DNA from 3 places in the Streptomyces sp. NBC_01476 genome. Region 3 is predicted to be linked to each of the others. Evidence: predicted binding sites of a transcription regulator. Region 3 holds the regulator's gene; each other region holds the start of a gene.
The links. Region 3 encodes HrcA, which represses chaperone genes, less so after heat shock. Its sites were predicted from a motif close to TTNGCACTCNGNNNNNCNGAGTGCNAA; they were not measured.
Positions count from the first base shown of each region.

Region 1: a site for HrcA is predicted at 2,206-2,232, ahead of groL (chaperonin GroEL). Genes of this name have one in related genera too.
Region 2: a site for HrcA is predicted at 1,828-1,854, ahead of groES (co-chaperone GroES). Genes of this name have one in related genera too.

Region 1 covers NZ_CP109446.1:3,329,705-3,334,983, forward strand. The annotation lists gene OG552_RS14795 (hypothetical protein) at 1-282, opposite strand, end outside; gene groL (chaperonin GroEL) at 437-2,062, opposite strand; gene OG552_RS14805 (cold-shock protein) at 2,438-2,641, opposite strand; gene OG552_RS14810 (MoaD/ThiS family protein) at 3,123-3,398, opposite strand; gene thrC (threonine synthase) at 3,395-4,687, opposite strand; SAM riboswitch class I at 4,705-4,834, opposite strand; gene OG552_RS14820 (glucosyl-3-phosphoglycerate synthase) at 4,972-5,279, shown strand, end outside.
Region 2 covers NZ_CP109446.1:5,052,108-5,057,386, forward strand. The annotation lists gene tsaD (tRNA (adenosine(37)-N6)-threonylcarbamoyltransferase complex transferase subunit TsaD) at 1-31, shown strand, start outside; gene OG552_RS22155 (hypothetical protein) at 28-288, shown strand; gene OG552_RS22160 (class I SAM-dependent methyltransferase) at 327-1,505, opposite strand; gene groES (co-chaperone GroES) at 2,003-2,311, shown strand; gene groL (chaperonin GroEL) at 2,475-4,100, shown strand; gene OG552_RS22175 (SDR family NAD(P)-dependent oxidoreductase) at 4,186-4,962, opposite strand; gene OG552_RS22180 (MOSC domain-containing protein) at 4,984-5,279, opposite strand, start outside.
Region 3 covers NZ_CP109446.1:2,538,510-2,543,788, forward strand. The annotation lists gene OG552_RS11450 (nitronate monooxygenase) at 1-720, opposite strand, end outside; gene dnaJ (molecular chaperone DnaJ) at 861-2,000, opposite strand; gene hrcA (heat-inducible transcriptional repressor HrcA) at 2,001-3,017, opposite strand; gene OG552_RS11465 (MBL fold metallo-hydrolase) at 3,311-4,072, shown strand; gene OG552_RS11470 (DUF3097 domain-containing protein) at 4,091-4,918, shown strand; gene hemW (radical SAM family heme chaperone HemW) at 4,998-5,279, opposite strand, start outside.

The DNA of each region.
Region 1 (5,279 bases), 790 kb from region 3:
CCACCACCAGCCCTCCGCGTCGAGCACGAACCGCTCATGCCGCCCCACCCACGCCCCGAACTGCATGAAGAGCGTCAGGAACGACAGGAAACAGAAGACCCCGACGAGAACGTCCCGCCCGATGCCGTGCGCGAGCAGCCCCGACAGCACCGCCGCGCCCACGAAGAGCACGACCACGATCCACCAGGCCACCGCGTTCGCCGCCAGCAGCAACCGTCCCGACCGGATGACCGTCGCATCCTCAGCCGGCCGCCGCCCGTGCGGACCGCTCAACGTCCCCATGCCCAGACCCTAACCTCAGCCCGCCACCCGCGCGTTACCGTCCGGACATACAGCCGGGCGGCGAAGCGCCGGGGCCGGGCACAACGAGCGGCGCCCCCTCCCGTGACGGGAGGGGGCGCCGCTCGGTGGCTTCAGGGCTGCTGATCCCGGGGGATCAGAAGTCCATGTCACCGCCGGGCATACCGCCCGGCGCGCCGGCCGGGGCGGCCTTCTCCGGCTTGTCGGCGATGACGGCCTCGGTGGTGAGGAAGAGCGCGGCGATGGAGGCCGCGTTCTGCAGGGCGGAGCGGGTGACCTTCGCCGGGTCGATGATGCCCTCGGCGATCATGTCGACGTACTCACCGGTCGCGGCGTTGAGGCCGTGGCCGACGGGCAGGTTCCGCACCTTCTCGACGATGACGCCGCCTTCGAGACCACCGTTGACGGCGATCTGCTTCAGCGGGGCCTCCAGCGCGAGCTTGACGGCGTTGGCACCGGTCGCCTCGTCGCCTTCGAGCTCCAGCTTCTCGAAGACCGCGGTCGCCTGCAGCAGGGCCACGCCACCACCGGCGACGATGCCCTCCTCGACGGCGGCCTTGGCGTTGCGCACCGCGTCCTCGATGCGGTGCTTGCGCTCCTTCAGCTCGACCTCGGTCGCGGCGCCGGCCTTGATGACGGCCACGCCGCCGGCCAGCTTCGCGAGGCGCTCCTGGAGCTTCTCGCGGTCGTAGTCGGAGTCGCTGTTCTCGATCTCGGCACGGATCTGGTTGACCCGGCCGGCGACCTGGTCGCTGTCACCGGCGCCGTCCACGATCGTGGTCTCGTCCTTGGTGATGACCACGGTACGGGCGCGGCCGAGCAGGTCGAGGCCCGCGTTCTCCAGCTTCAGGCCGACCTCCTCGGAGATGACCGTGCCGCCGGTGAGGATGGCGATGTCGCCGAGCATGGCCTTGCGGCGGTCACCGAAGCCCGGGGCCTTGACGGCGACGGACTTGAAGGTGCCGCGGATCTTGTTGACGACCAGGGTGGAGAGCGCCTCGCCCTCGACGTCCTCGGCGATGATCAGCAGCGGCTTGCCGGACTGCATGACCTTCTCCAGCAGCGGGAGGAGGTCCTTCACCGAGGAGATCTTGGAGTTGACGATCAGGATGTACGGGTCGTCGAGCGTCGCCTCCATCCGCTCCAGGTCGGTGGCGAAGTAGGCGGAGATGAAGCCCTTGTCGAAGCGCATGCCCTCGGTGAGCTCAAGCTCAAGACCGAAGGTCTGCGACTCCTCGACGGTGATGACGCCTTCCTTGCCGACCTTGTCCATGGCCTCGGCGATCAGCTCGCCGATCTGGGTGTCAGCGGCGGAGATGGAGGCGGTGGAAGCGATCTGCTCCTTGGTCTCCACGTCCTTGGCCTGCTCCAGCAGGGCGGCGGAGACGGCCTCGACGGCCTTCTCGATGCCGCGCTTGAGGGCCATCGGGTTGGCGCCGGCGGCAACGTTGCGCAGGCCTTCCCGGACCAGGGCCTGGGCGAGCACGGTCGCGGTGGTCGTACCGTCGCCGGCGACGTCGTCCGTCTTCTTGGCGACTTCCTTGACCAGCTCGGCGCCGATCTTCTCGTACGGGTCCTCGAGCTCGATCTCCTTGGCGATGGAGACACCATCGTTGGTGATCGTGGGGGCGCCCCACTTCTTTTCGAGGACGACGTTCCGGCCCTTCGGGCCGAGGGTGACCTTGACGGCGTCGGCGAGCTGGTTCATACCGCGCTCGAGTCCGCGCCGCGCCTCCTCGTCGAACGCGATGATCTTAGCCATTGTGAAGTGTCCTCCGCGGACTGGGGGTTCCCCCACCGAGGCAGGGGGCGGTGGATCGGACCGCGTAGGCGCCCGCGACGGACGGCCAGCCGGCCGCCGGTTCCTTCCCGGCGCCCGAGCGGGCCTCACCGACCCGGTCCAAGTTGTCACTCTCACTAGGAGAGTGCTAACCAATGATTAGCACTCCGACCGTGAGAGTGCAAGCAGACCCCCACCCCCGAGCGGCGTCAGGACCGGGCACCCGGCGGCGGGCGGCGGGCGCCCGCGGACGCGCGAAGGGCCCGCACCGGACGCGCGAAGGGCCCGCACCATGAGCCGGTGCGGGCCCTTCGGCCTGAGAGAAACGCCGCGTCGATGGTCGAACGCGCCGGGATGTCAGCCTGCCAGCCGGACCATGTCCGCCTGCGGCCCCTTCTGACCCTGCGAGATCTCGAACTCGACTCGCTGGCCTTCTTCGAGGGTGCGGTAGCCGTCCATCTGGATCGCGCTGTAGTGGACGAAGACATCCGCACCACCGTCGACCGCGATGAAGCCGTAGCCCTTCTCCGCGTTGAACCACTTGACGGTGCCCTGAGCCATTCCCAACTCCCCTATTACTGGCCCTATCGCGGCCCCGCACTCCGCGGGCCCGGGTCAGACCTCACCCACCGGAGCGACCCTTACCGTGGACAGGAGGGAGCTCTGGGAGGCGTGCGCCGGAACGCGTCGACCGCGGCTGAATGTATCTGTCCGGATGCCCACTGCAACAGGTCAATTGGACGAGAATTCTGGGTCTGACTCATCGGAAATAACCCAGGAAAAAACGATAATGCGGGGCATCTCGGACCGGACACATCGGGCGATCCGGGAGAATTCGCGTGTGAATTTGGCGATAAATCGCCGCACCACCCAGGACTGGCGACTCACTTGCCCCCCGCAACAGTACAGCCCTTCAACTACCGCCCCGCACCGCCCCCGCCGGGCCCGGACAGCGAAGAGCCCCGCCCACCACGAGGGGTGAGCGGGGCCGCAGAACCCACGGAAAACCGCGGATCAAAACAACAGCGGACAGTCCGCGGTTTCAGCCACCCGCCACCGCGGGAATGATCGAGACACTCGCGCCGTCCGGCACCACCGTCTCCAGCCCCGACGAGAAACGCACATCGTCGTCGTTCACATAAACGTTCACGAAACGCCGCAGCTTTCCCGCGTCGTCGAGAACCCGCGCCGAAATACCGGCGTGATTCTTCTCCAGCGACGTGATGACCTCGGCCAGCGTCGCGCCCTCGGCCGGCACCTCGGCCTGGCCGCCGGTGTAGGTACGGAGAATGGTCGGGATTCGAACAGAAGCAGTCATGCGAGGCCAGCCTCTCGGAACGCGGCAAGGGTCGGGCGGATGATCGCGGTCGGTCCGGTGGTGGGCGCGACCGCGTCCAGGGTCTTCAGGCCGTCGCCGGTGTTGAGCACGACGGTCTCGGCGGCCGGGTCGAGCTGCCCGGTCTCGATCAGCTTCTGCAGCACACCCACGGTCACCCCGCCGGCCGTCTCCCCGAAGATCCCCTCGGTCCGCGCCAGCAGCTTGATCGCGTCGACCACCTGCTCGTCGTTCACATCCTCGACCGCCCCGCCGGTACGGCGGGTGATGTCCAGGACGTACGGGCCGTCCGCCGGGTTGCCGATCGCCAGCGACTTGGCGATGGTGTCCGGCTTCACCGGCCGCACCACGTCGACACCGGCTTTGTAGGCCGCGGACACCGGGGAACAGCCCTCCGCCTGGGCGCCGTAGATCTTGTACGGCTTCTCCTCGACCAGGCCGAGCTTGATCAGCTCCTGCAGACCCTTGTCGATCTTGGTGAGCTGGGAGCCGGAGGCGATCGGGATGACCAGGTTGTCCGGCAGGCGCCAGCCGAGCTGCTCGGCGATCTCGTAGGCGAGCGTCTTGGAGCCCTCGCCGTAGTAGGGGCGGAGGTTCACATTGACGAAGCCCCAGCCCTCGCCGATCGGGTCGCCGATCAACTCCGAGCAGAAGCGGTTGACCTCGTCGTACGAGCCCTCGATACCGACCAGTTGGCCGCCGTAGACCGCGGCCATGACGACCTTGCCGGCCTCCAGGTCGTGCGGGATGAAGACGCAGCTGCGCAGGCCCGCGCGGGCCGCGGCGGCGCCCACCGCACCGGCCAGATTGCCGGTGGAGGAGCAGGACAGGGTGGTGAGTCCGAAGGTGCGGGCGGCTTCCAGGGCGATGGCGACGACGCGGTCCTTGAAGGAGTGCGTCGGGTTGCCGGAGTCGTCCTTGACGTACAGGCCGCCGGTGATGCCCAGTTCACGGGCGAGGTTGTCGGCCTTGACGAGCTTCGTCCAGCCGGGGTTGAGATTGGGGTGCTCCGCCACATCGGCGGCCACCGGCAGCAGCGGCGCGTACCGCCAGATGCTGGTCGGGCCGGCCTCGATCCGCCGGCGCAGGCCCTCCGGGTCGCCGACCGGGAGGTCGTAGGCCACTTCGAGGGGGCCGAAACACTCCTCGCAGGCGAACACCGGGCTCAGCGGGAAGCGGGCTCCGCACTCCCGGCAGGACAGCGCGGCGGCGGGTCCGAAGGGGGCGGGGCTGGAGGTGTCGTGGGAGGCGGCGATGGTCTGCACAGCCATGATGGCGAGGCCCTTTCTCCTCATCTTCCTTGTGACGTACGTCGCCACAAGACGGAATTGGCACCTTCCCCACCGTGTGACCTCGCGGTCGGCGGGAGGGTTGCCGGGGCTTCAACGGGCCGTTCCCTCTGCCCCTCTGGATGAGCGCTATTCACTTGTCGTTCAGTTGTCGGCACGGGCACCCGGCATGCGGTCACCCTGCGCGTTGTTCAAGACTGTAACCGACAAAGGCAGCGGTTGAGAGAGTCGTCCGCACCGCGAGATGGATCACAAGGGGTCCCACAGTGCTCGATGAGGTGGAGGGCTGGCTGGCCCGCCGGTCGTGGTCGGCGGCCGACCGGCCGCTGGAGCAGCTGCTCGCGGCGAAGCGGGCGGCGGGCGACCGCGGCACGGTCAGCGTGGTGCTGCCGGCGCTCGACGAGGAGGCCACCGTCGGCGGGATCGTCGGTGCGATCCGCCGTGACCTGATGGCGCCCGCGGCACCGCTGGTGGACGAGCTGATCGTGATCGACTCGGGTTCCCGCGACGGTACGGCCCGGGTCGCGGCGGCGGCCGGGGCGCGGGTGGTGCTGCGGGACACGATCCTGCCGCG
Region 2 (5,279 bases), 2.5 Mb from region 3:
CGAGTTGAGCAAGGACAACCTCTACGGATGACCGTCACACTGATGTGGGAAGCCGCGGCCGCCGACGGATGCGGTCCTCAACTCCTCGACTGGGCACGGGAGCAGGAACTCCCCGCGGTGCCCCGGCGGCTGGAGTTCCTGGTCGCGCCCGGCGACCGGGTGCTGGTGATCAGCTGGTGGGAAGCGCCCTATGACGCGGAGATCCCCGAACTGCCCGATCCGCCGCCGGAGTTGGTACGCCGTCAGGTGCACCGGTGGCGCTTCGTGTCGGTGTCGGTGGAGAGCTGAGGTCAACTCCCGTGCGGGGGTCAACTTTCGTGCGGGAGTCAACTCCCTTGCGCGGGGCGCCCGATGAGCATCGTGGGCGCGCCTGCCACCCGGGTCAGGAAGACGGTCGCAGCGTTCGGGCCCCGCGGTTTGACCTGGCGCCGTACCTCCTCCGGCTCCACCGCGGAGCCGCGCTTCTTCACCGTCAGATTGCCCACTTCGCGCTCCCGCAGCAGCGCCTTGAGCCGTTTCATGCCGAACGGCAGGACGTCACCGATCTCGTACGCCGTCGCCCAGGGCGTGGGGGCGAGCGCGTCGGCGGTCACGTACGCGATGGTGGGGTCGATCAGTCCGCCGTCCAGCTGCCGTGCCACGGTGGCCACCAGATGGGCCCTGATGACCGCGCCGTCGGGCTCGTAGAGGAAGCGGCCGACCGCCCGGACCGGTGGGGCCTGCGGCGGCTCGGCGGCCCGCAGCGCGTCTCCTGAGGGCAGCAGGGTGGCCCGTACGGCGCCGGGCGCGGTGCCGAACCACAGCGCGGCCTCCTTCACGTCGCCGTGGTCCGACACCCACTCCGCCTCGGCGTCCGCCGGTACGGCCTCGTGCGGGATGCCGGGGGCCACCTTCACCGCGGCGAAGGGTGCCGTACGGGCCGCGGCGAGCGCCCAGGAGAGCGGCGGGGAGTACGCCTCGGGGTCGAAGGTCCGGCCCCGCCCGGTGCGGCGCGCCGGGTCGGCGAACACCGCGTCGTAGCCGGTGGTGTCCACCTCGGTGACGTCCGCGCACCGCACCTCGATCCGGTCGGCCAGGCCCAGTGCCTCGGCGTTGGCGCGGGCCACCGCGCAGGTCAGCGGGTCGCGGTCGACGGCCAGCACGTCGATGCCGGCCCGGGCCAGTGCGATGGCGTCGCCGCCGATGCCGCCGCACAGGTCGGCGAGCCGGCGCACGCCGAGCCGGCGGAAGCGGGCGGCCCGGTGGGCGGCCACGCTGGTGCGGGTGGCCTGTTCGACGCCGTTCGCGGTGAAGTACATCCGGGCGGCGTCCTCGGCCCCGAACTTGGCGGCGGCGCGCTGCCGCAGCCGTGCCTGTGTCATGGCGGCGGCCACCAGGCGGGGGGCGTGCGTGCGCCGCAGCCGGGTCGCTGCCGCGAGCTCACCGGAGGGGGTGTGCCCCCGGACTGCCTCCAGCACGGTCTGCCCTTCGGGCCCGAGCAACCCGGCGAACTCCTCAACATCCACGCCCCCATTCTCCCCGCCCCCGCGGAAGCGCCCCGCAGGGGCGCGGTGCCGCGCTTCGTCACCGGCCGGGTGGGGCGGTTGCTGTCGTGTCCGGCCCACTGGCCGGTGGTGGGTTGCTCGCGCAGTTCCCCGCGCCCCTTCGGGGCGCCCCGAAGGGGCGCGGGGAACTGCGCGACCGGCCACGATGGCGCCGCGCTCCGTCACCGGCCGGAAGGGCTGTTGCTGTCGTATCCGGCCCGGCGCCCCGGGCCCCTGGGGGGCGGGGAAGGCCCGGCACGGGCCGTGAGACCCGGTGCGCCCCTGCGCGGGAGACGCGCTGAGTCTGGCACTCCGCTTGACCGAGTGCTAAGAGCGTCCTAGTCTCAGACCTGGCACTCGGCACCGCTGAGTGCCAGCACATCAGCGACGGGCAGGTCCGGCACCCGCGACGACGGGCCTACCAGGTCGCCGACCCAGACAGACACTCCCGTGAGCCCTTTGAAGGGGGAGGTCGGATCGTGACGACCGCCAGCACCAAGGTTGCCATCAAGCCGCTTGAGGACCGCATTGTGGTCCAGCCGCTGGATGCCGAGCAGACCACGGCCTCCGGCCTGGTCATTCCGGACACCGCCAAGGAGAAGCCCCAGGAGGGCGTCGTCCTGGCCGTGGGTCCGGGCCGTTTCGAGGACGGCAACCGCCTGCCGCTCGACGTCTCCGTCGGGGACGTCGTGCTCTACAGCAAGTACGGCGGCACCGAGGTGAAGTACAACGGCGAGGAGTACCTCGTCCTCTCGGCGCGCGACGTCCTCGCGATCATCGAGAAGTAAGTCTTCCGGCTCCACCGCACAGCCGCGATCCCGCCCCGGGTTCTCCGTGTCCATCAGGCCGGGGGCCCCGGGGCGGTTTCGTTGGGCGACCGTGAAGGCCCTTGACGACGACCGTCCTTGACGACGACAACCGACTGACGAGTAGACGAGGTAGTTCGCAGGCATGGCCAAGATTCTGAAGTTCGATGAGGACGCCCGTCGCGCCCTGGAGCGTGGCGTCAACAAACTCGCCGACACCGTGAAGGTGACCATCGGCCCCAAGGGCCGCAATGTCGTCATCGACAAGAAGTTCGGCGCCCCGACCATCACCAACGACGGTGTCACCATCGCCCGTGAGGTCGAGCTGGACGACCCGTACGAGAACCTGGGTGCCCAGCTCGTCAAGGAGGTGGCGACCAAGACCAACGACATCGCGGGTGACGGCACCACCACCGCGACCGTCCTGGCGCAGGCGCTGGTCCGCGAGGGCCTGCGCAACGTCGCCGCCGGCGCCTCCCCCGCCGCCCTGAAGAAGGGCATCGACGCGGCCGTCAAGGCCGTCTCCGAAGAGCTGCTCTCCTCCGCCCGCGCGATCGAGGGCAAGGAGGACATCGCCGCGGTCGCCGCGCTGTCCGCCCAGGACAAGCAGGTCGGCGAGCTGATCGCCGAGGCGATGGACAAGGTCGGCAAGGACGGTGTCATCACCGTCGAAGAGTCCAACACCATGGGCCTCGACCTGGACTTCACCGAAGGTATGGCGTTCGACAAGGGCTACCTGTCGCCGTACTTCGTCACCGACCAGGAGCGGATGGAGGCCGTCCTCGACGACCCGTACATCCTGGTCCACCAGGGCAAGATCTCCTCGATCCAGGACCTGCTGCCGCTGCTGGAGAAGATCATCCAGGCCGGTGGTTCCAAGCCGCTGCTGATCATCGCCGAGGACGTCGAGGGCGAGGCGCTCTCCACCCTGGTCGTCAACAAGATCCGCGGCACGTTCAACGCGGTCGCGGTCAAGGCGCCCGGCTTCGGTGACCGCCGCAAGGCCATGCTCGGCGACATCGCCACCCTCACCGGCGCGACCGTCATCGCCGAGGAGGTCGGCCTCAAGCTCGACCAGGCCGGGCTCGACCTGCTGGGCACCGCCCGCCGGGTCACCGTCACCAAGGACGACACCACGATCGTCGACGGTGCCGGCGACAAGGCCGAGATCGAGGGCCGGATCGGCCAGATCAAGGCGGAGATCTCCTCCACCGACTCCGACTGGGACCGCGAGAAGCTCCAGGAGCGCCTCGCCAAGCTGGCCGGCGGCGTGTGCGTGATCCGGGTCGGCGCGGCCACCGAGGTCGAGCTCAAGGAGAAGAAGCACCGCCTGGAGGACGCGATCTCCGCGACCCGCGCGGCCGTCGAGGAGGGCATCGTCTCCGGCGGTGGCTCCGCCCTGGTGCACGCGGTCAAGGTGCTCGCCGACAACCTCGGCAAGACCGGTGACGAGGCCACCGGTGTCGCGGTGGTCCGCCGCGCCGCCGTCGAGCCGCTGCGCTGGATCGCCGAGAACGCCGGCCTTGAGGGTTACGTCATCACCTCCAAGGTCGCCGACCTCGACAAGGGCCACGGCTTCAACGCCGCCACCGGCGAGTACGGCGACCTGGTCAAGGCCGGCGTGATCGACCCGGTCAAGGTCACCCGCTCCGCCCTGGAGAACGCGGCCTCCATCGCGTCCCTCCTGCTCACCACCGAGACCCTCGTGGTCGAGAAGAAGGAAGAGGAGCCCGCGGAAGCCGCCCACGGCGGCCACGGCCACTCCCACTGACCCACCCCGCCCCACCCGCGGCCCGGCCCCCTCCCCCAAGGGAAGCCGGGCCGCACCCGTTGCACCGTCTGAGGAGCCCCCCGGGTCAGGGTTTGGGGTCGTAGGTGCGGGTGGTGCGGGTGGAGACGGCGGAGAAGAGGGGGGTGGGGGTGTGGCGGGCGAGGGCCGCGGCGAGTTTGTAGCGGGGGTCGGGGACGCTGAGGGTGCGGCCGCGGGCCAGGTCGCGCAGGGCGATGGCGACGACCTTGTTGGGATTGAGCCAGGCCCAGGAGGGCAGCCGGGAGGCGTCCATGCCCGCACGGTCGTGGAACTCGGTACGGGTGAGGCCGGGGCACAGGACGAGGAAGCGGATGCCGGAGCCCTGGAGTTCGTGGGCGATGCCCTCGGTGAAGCGGACCACCCACGCCTTGCTCGCGCCGTAGGTGCCGCGCGGCATGAAGGCCGCGATCGAGGCCACGTTGATGACGAAGCCGTGGCGCCGGTCGCGCATCGCCGGTACCGCCGCGGCGGTGAGCCGGAGCACCGCCTCACAGTGGACCTTGAGCATGCGGACCTCCTCGGCCACCGGCACATCGAGGAAGACCCCGCGGTTGCCGAAGCCGGCGCTGTTGACCAGGACCTGCACCGGCCGGGCCGGATCCGACAGCCGGGCCTCGACGGCGGCGATGCCGTGGTCCTCGGCGAGGTCGGCGGGCAGTACCTCGACCGATGCGTTGTAGCGGGCGCGGAGTTCCGCGGCGGTACGGGCCAGCCGGTCCTCGTCGCGGGCGACCAGCACCAGGCGGTGGCTGTCGGCGGCGAGACGGCGCGCGAAGGCCGCGCCGATGCCGGACGTCGCACCGGTGATCAGTGAAGTCGTCATGCGGGCAGCGTAGATGAGGTGTCAGCGGGTGAGGCGGTCGCGGATCGCGGCGCGTTCGGCCGCCGGGAAGGCGGCGAGGTCCACCAGCAGCGGGAGCAGGCCGGGTTCGGTGGTGATCGCCCGGAAGGAGACGGCGACGGTCACCTCGTGCCCGGGCCGGGAGACCACCTCGATCGGGTCACCCGCGGTGATCCGGCCCGGTTCGAGGACCCGCAGATACGCGCCGGGGACCGCCGCCCGGGTGAACCGCCCGAGCCACCCGCCCTCGTCCAGCCAGCCGGCGAAGGTCGCACACGGCACCCGTGGGCAGGACACTT
Region 3 (5,279 bases):
GGTGCCGAACGCCGCCGCGTCGGCGCCCGCGGTCAGCACGGCGGCGATCTGGCTGCCGCGCATCAGGCCGCCAGCCGCGATGATCGGCAGCTGGACGGTCTCGCGGACCTGCGGGACGAGGGTGAGCAGGCCGACGCCCGCCCGGTCGAGCTGCGGGTCGTCGCGGTGGGTGCCCTGGTGGCCGCCGGCCTCCACGCCCTGGACGCAGAGTGCGTCGGCGCCGGCCCGCTGGGCGGCGAGGGCCTCTGCGGCGGAGGTGACGGTGACGACGGTGTACGTACCGGCCTTGGCGAAGGCTTCGAGGACCGAGCGCTCCGGGCAGCCGAAGGTGAAGCTGACCATCGGGACGGGGTCCTCCAGGAGGACGGCCACCTTGGCGTCATAGGCGTCGTCGCCGCCGATGTCCGGGTCGCCGAGGGCGGTGGCGTACCAGGCGGCCTCGCCGGCCAGCTGCTCGGCGTAGACGGCGACCGCGGAGGGGTCGACGGTGCCGGGCTGCGGCATGAAGACGTTCACCCCGAAGGGCTGCGAGCTGAGGTCGCGCAACTGGCGGATCTCCTGGTACATCGCCTCCGAGGTCTTGTACCCGGCGGCGAGGAAGCCGAGGCCGCCGGCCGCGCCCACGGCCGCCGCGAGCTGCGGGTTGGAGGCGCCACCGGCCATCGGGGCCTGCACGATGGGATAGGCCGAGAAGGCGGAGAGATCGGTGAGCGCGGACATGGCCTCATCGTGCCACGGGCGCCTGAGACCGCCCCCACCGGCCAGCGGGTGCCCCCGCCGCTCCCGGCCGGTCCGTGAGTGTCCGGCAGCCCCCGCCCCGGGAGGGGCAGAGGGGCTGCCGACTGCGCCGGGCGGGCGTCCTAGCGGCCGTTGAAGGCGTCCTTGAGCCGGGAGAAGAGTCCCTGCTGGCCCGGGGCGAACTGGCCGGTGGGGCGCTCCTCGCCGCGGAGCTTGGCCAGCCGGCGCAGCAGATCCTCCTGGTCGGCGTCGAGCTTGTGCGGGGTGACCACCTCGACGTGGACGACGAGGTCGCCGCGGCCGCCGCCGCGCAGGTGGGTGATGCCGCGCTGGTGGAGCGGGATGGACTGCCCGGACTGGGTGCCGGGGCGGATGTCGATCTCCTCCAGGCCGTCGAGCGTCTCCAGCGGGCATTTGGTGCCGAGCGCGGCCGCGGTCATCGGGAGGGTGACCGTGACGTGCAGGTCGTCGCCGCGGCGCTGGAAGACCGGGTGCGGGACCTCGCGGATCTCGACGTAGAGGTCGCCCGCGGGGCCGCCGCCGGGGCCGACCTCGCCCTCGCCGGCCAGCTGGATCCGGGTGCCGTTGTCGACGCCCGCCGGGATCTTGACCGTGAGCGTACGGCGGGAGCGGACACGGCCGTCACCTGCGCACTCCGGGCACGGGTTGGGCACCACGGTGCCGAAGCCCTGGCACTGGGGGCACGGCCGCGAGGTCATCACCTGGCCGAGGAACGACCGGGTGACCTGGGAGACCTCACCGCGGCCGCGGCACATGTCGCAGGTCTGCGCGGTGGTGCCGGGCGCGGCGCCCTCGCCGTTGCAGGTGCCGCAGGTGACCGCGGTGTCGACCTGGATGTCCTTGGTCGTGCCGAAGGCCGCCTCGTCCAGCTCGATCTCCAGCCGGATCATCGCGTCCTGGCCGCGGCGGGTGCGTGAGCGCGGCCCGCGCTGCTGCGACTGCCCGAAGAACGCGTCCATGATGTCGCTGAAGTTGCCGAAGCCGGCCCCGAAGCCCCCCGCCCCGCCGCCGCCTCCGCCCGCAGCGGAGAGCGGATCACCGCCGAGGTCGTAGACCTGCTTCTTCTGCGGGTCGGAGAGCACCTCGTAGGCGGCGTTGATCTCCTTGAACCGCTCCTGCGTCTTGGGGTCCGGATTGACGTCCGGGTGCAGTTCGCGGGCGAGCCTGCGGAATGCCTTCTTGATCTCGTCCGGTCCGGCGTCGCGGCGCACGCCGAGGACGGCGTAGTAGTCCGTGGCCACTTACGACTCCGCCAGGATCTGTCCGACGTAACGTGCCACTGCGCGTACCGCTCCCATCGTTCCGGGGTAGTCCATGCGGGTCGGTCCGACCACGCCGAGTTTGGCGACTGCCTCGTCGCCCGAACCGTAGCCGACCGCCACCACGGAGGTGGAATTGAGGCCCTCGTGAAAATTCTCATGCCCGATCCGGACCGTCATGGTCGCGTCCGCGGTCTCGCCGAGCAGTTTCAGGAGCACCATCTGCTCCTCCAGCGCTTCGAGGACCGGGCGGATCGTCAGCGGGAAGTCATGGTTGAACCGGGTGAGGTTCGCCGCGCCGCCCAGCATGATGCGCTCCTCCTTCTCCTCGACGAGCGTTTCGAGGAGGGTGGCGAGCACGCCGGACACCGCGGGGCGGTCGTCCGGTTCGAAACTCTCCGGCAGATCCTGCACCAGCGGCGGCACATCGGCGAACCGCCGGCCGACCACCCGGCTGTTGAGCCGGGCCCGCAGATCCGCCAGCACCGTCTCGCCCACCGGGGCGGCGCAGTCGATCAGCCGCTGCTCGACTCGGCCGGTGTCGGTGATCAGCACCAGCATCAGGCGAGCGGGCGCCAGGGAGAGCAGCTCCACGTGCCGGACCGAGGAGCGGACCAGCGACGGGTACTGCACGACCGCGACCTGCCGGGTCAGCTGCGCCAGCAGCCGTACCGTCCTCGCCACCACGTCGTCGAGGTCGACGGCGCCGCCCAGGAAGTTCTGGATCGCGCGCCGCTCGGCGCCGGAGAGCGGTTTGACACCGGCGAGCTTGTCGACGAAGAGCCGGTAGCCCTTGTCGGTGGGGATGCGGCCGGCGCTGGTGTGCGGCTGGGCGATGTAGCCCTCGTCCTCCAGTACGGCCATGTCGTTCCGCACGGTGGCGGGCGACACCCCGAGCTGGTGGCGCTCGGTCAGCGCCTTGGAGCCGACCGGCTCCTCGGTGCCGACATAGTCCTGCACGATGGCACGCAGCACTTCGAGTCTGCGTTCGCTCAGCATCGCGCACCTCCCTGCCGTGGGCCCTGAGCCGCCTGGCCTGGCACTCGTCCGATTCGAGTGCCAGCTTTCCCGCAGCAAGTGTACGGCGAGCGGGCAAGGCCTCGGCAAGACCGACCGCCGAACCTGTCGCACGTACTCGGACAACTCCGGGCGGATGCCGCGGCGGGGCGGCTCAGGAATACGGGGGCGCCGGTTGCGATGGGGGCGTACGCGACGCGATCGGGTGGTGAATGGCGGGGCAACGCTGTCACCACGGCGCGCGCCGCCGGGCGCACGGCGATAGCGTCGCCCTCGTGGATTCTGTGGAGAGCGCGCAGGCGCCGGGCGCCGGGGGTTCGGTGTGGGAGCACCTGGCCCCCGGAGTAGCGCGCCGGCGACTGCCCCATCTCGATGTGACGGTCGGCCTGGTGGTCGGCGCCGACGGTGTGCTGCTGATCGACACCGGGTCCACGCTGCGCGAGGGCGCCGAGCTGCGGCAGCAGGTGGTGGCGCTGACCGGGCGCGAGGTGACGCATGTCGTCCTCACCCACGGGCACTTCGACCATGTCCTCGGCGCGGCGGCGTTCACCCAGGCCGGCGCCGAGGTGTACGCGCAGGTGTCGCTGGACGGCCGGCTGCGCCATGAGCGCGACGCGCTCCGGGAGACGGCGGTACGGCACGGCACGGATCCGGCGGAGGCCGCGGAGGCGGTCAGGGCGCTGGTGCCGGTGGACCGGCCGGTCGACGGCGAGCTGGCGCTGGACCTCGGGGAGCGGCCGGTGCGGCTGGTGCACCCCGGCGCCGGGCACACCGGGCACGACCTGGTGGTGGTCGTACCCGGTGCGAGCGCCAGCGACCCGACGGTGGTCTTCTGCGGCGACCTGGTGGAGGAGTCGGGGCAGCCGCAGGCCGACGAGGACGCGGTGCCGGGCGCCTGGCCGGCCACGGTGGACGCGGTGCTGGCGCTCGGCGGCGAGACCGCGCGGTACGTGCCGGGGCACGGGGCGGTGGTGGACGCGCGATTCCTGCGTACGCAGCGGGACGCGCTCGCCGAACGCTTCGGCGCGGGCGGTTAGCGTCCTACGATCTCCCCCATGCGCAGCAGGAGTTACGACGGCGACCTGACGCCTCCGTGGAAGAAGTCCGCGCCCGTGCCCGAGGTGGCGGCCGAGGCGGATCTGGTGGTCGAGGACGCCGGCACCGGTTTCTGCGGGGCCGTGGTCCGGGTCGAGCGGACCGCGGAGGGCTTCACCGTCACCCTGGAGGACCGCTTCGGCAAGCACCGGGTCTTCCCGATGACGCCGGCCGCCTTCCTCCTGGAGGGCCGGCCGGTCACCCTCGTCCGGCCGCCCGCCGCACCCGCCCCGCGCGGCCCGCTGCTGTCCGCTTCCGGCTCCATCGCGGTCACCGGCGCCAAGGCCCGGGTGGCCAGGGCCGGGCGGATCTACGTCGAGGGCCGGCACGACGCCGAACTCGTGGAGCGGGTCTGGGGCCACGACCTGCGGGTCGAGGGGGTCGTGGTGGAGTACCTGGAGGGGGTGGACGACCTGCCCGCGATCGTGGCGGCCTTCTCCCCCGCCCCCGGCGCGCGTCTCGGCGTCCTGGTCGACCACCTGGTGCCCGGCTCCAAGGAGTCCCGGATCGCGGCCTCCGCGGCAGGTCCTGACGTCCTGGTCGTCGGCCACCCGTACATCGACATCTGGGAGGCGGTGAAGCCCGCCTCCGTCGGCATCCGGGAGTGGCCCCGCGTCCCGCGCGGCGAGGACTGGAAGACCGGCGTCTGCCGCGCCCTGGGCTGGACCGGCCTCACCACCGGCGAGGCGTGGCAGCGCATCCTGGCGTCCGTCGGCTCCTACCGCGACCTCCAGCCGGAACTGCTGGGCCGCGTCGAGGAACTGATCGACTTCGTGACCGCGCCCTGAGGAGCCCGGGGAGAGCTCGCGCCGCCGCGGAACGAGGTCCAGGGGCGGCCCGGACGGGGCCGGCGCCGGCCGGCGGTGGTCAGTCGACCAGGTCGCGCACGACCGCGTCGGCCAGCAGGCGGCCCCGCAGTGTAAGGACGGCGCGGCCCTGCTGGTAAGGGGCGGGTTCAAGGAGACCGTCCCTTACCGCGCGCTCGGCGGCCCGGGCGCCGTCCGGGGCGAGGAGGTCCAGCGGGCAGCCGGCCGACAGACGCAGCTCCAGCAGGATGCGCTCCACCCGGCAGTCCTCGGCGGTGAGGATCTCCCGCCCGGCACCCGGGGTGCGGGCCTCGGCGAACGCCTGCGCGTAGGCGCCGGGGTG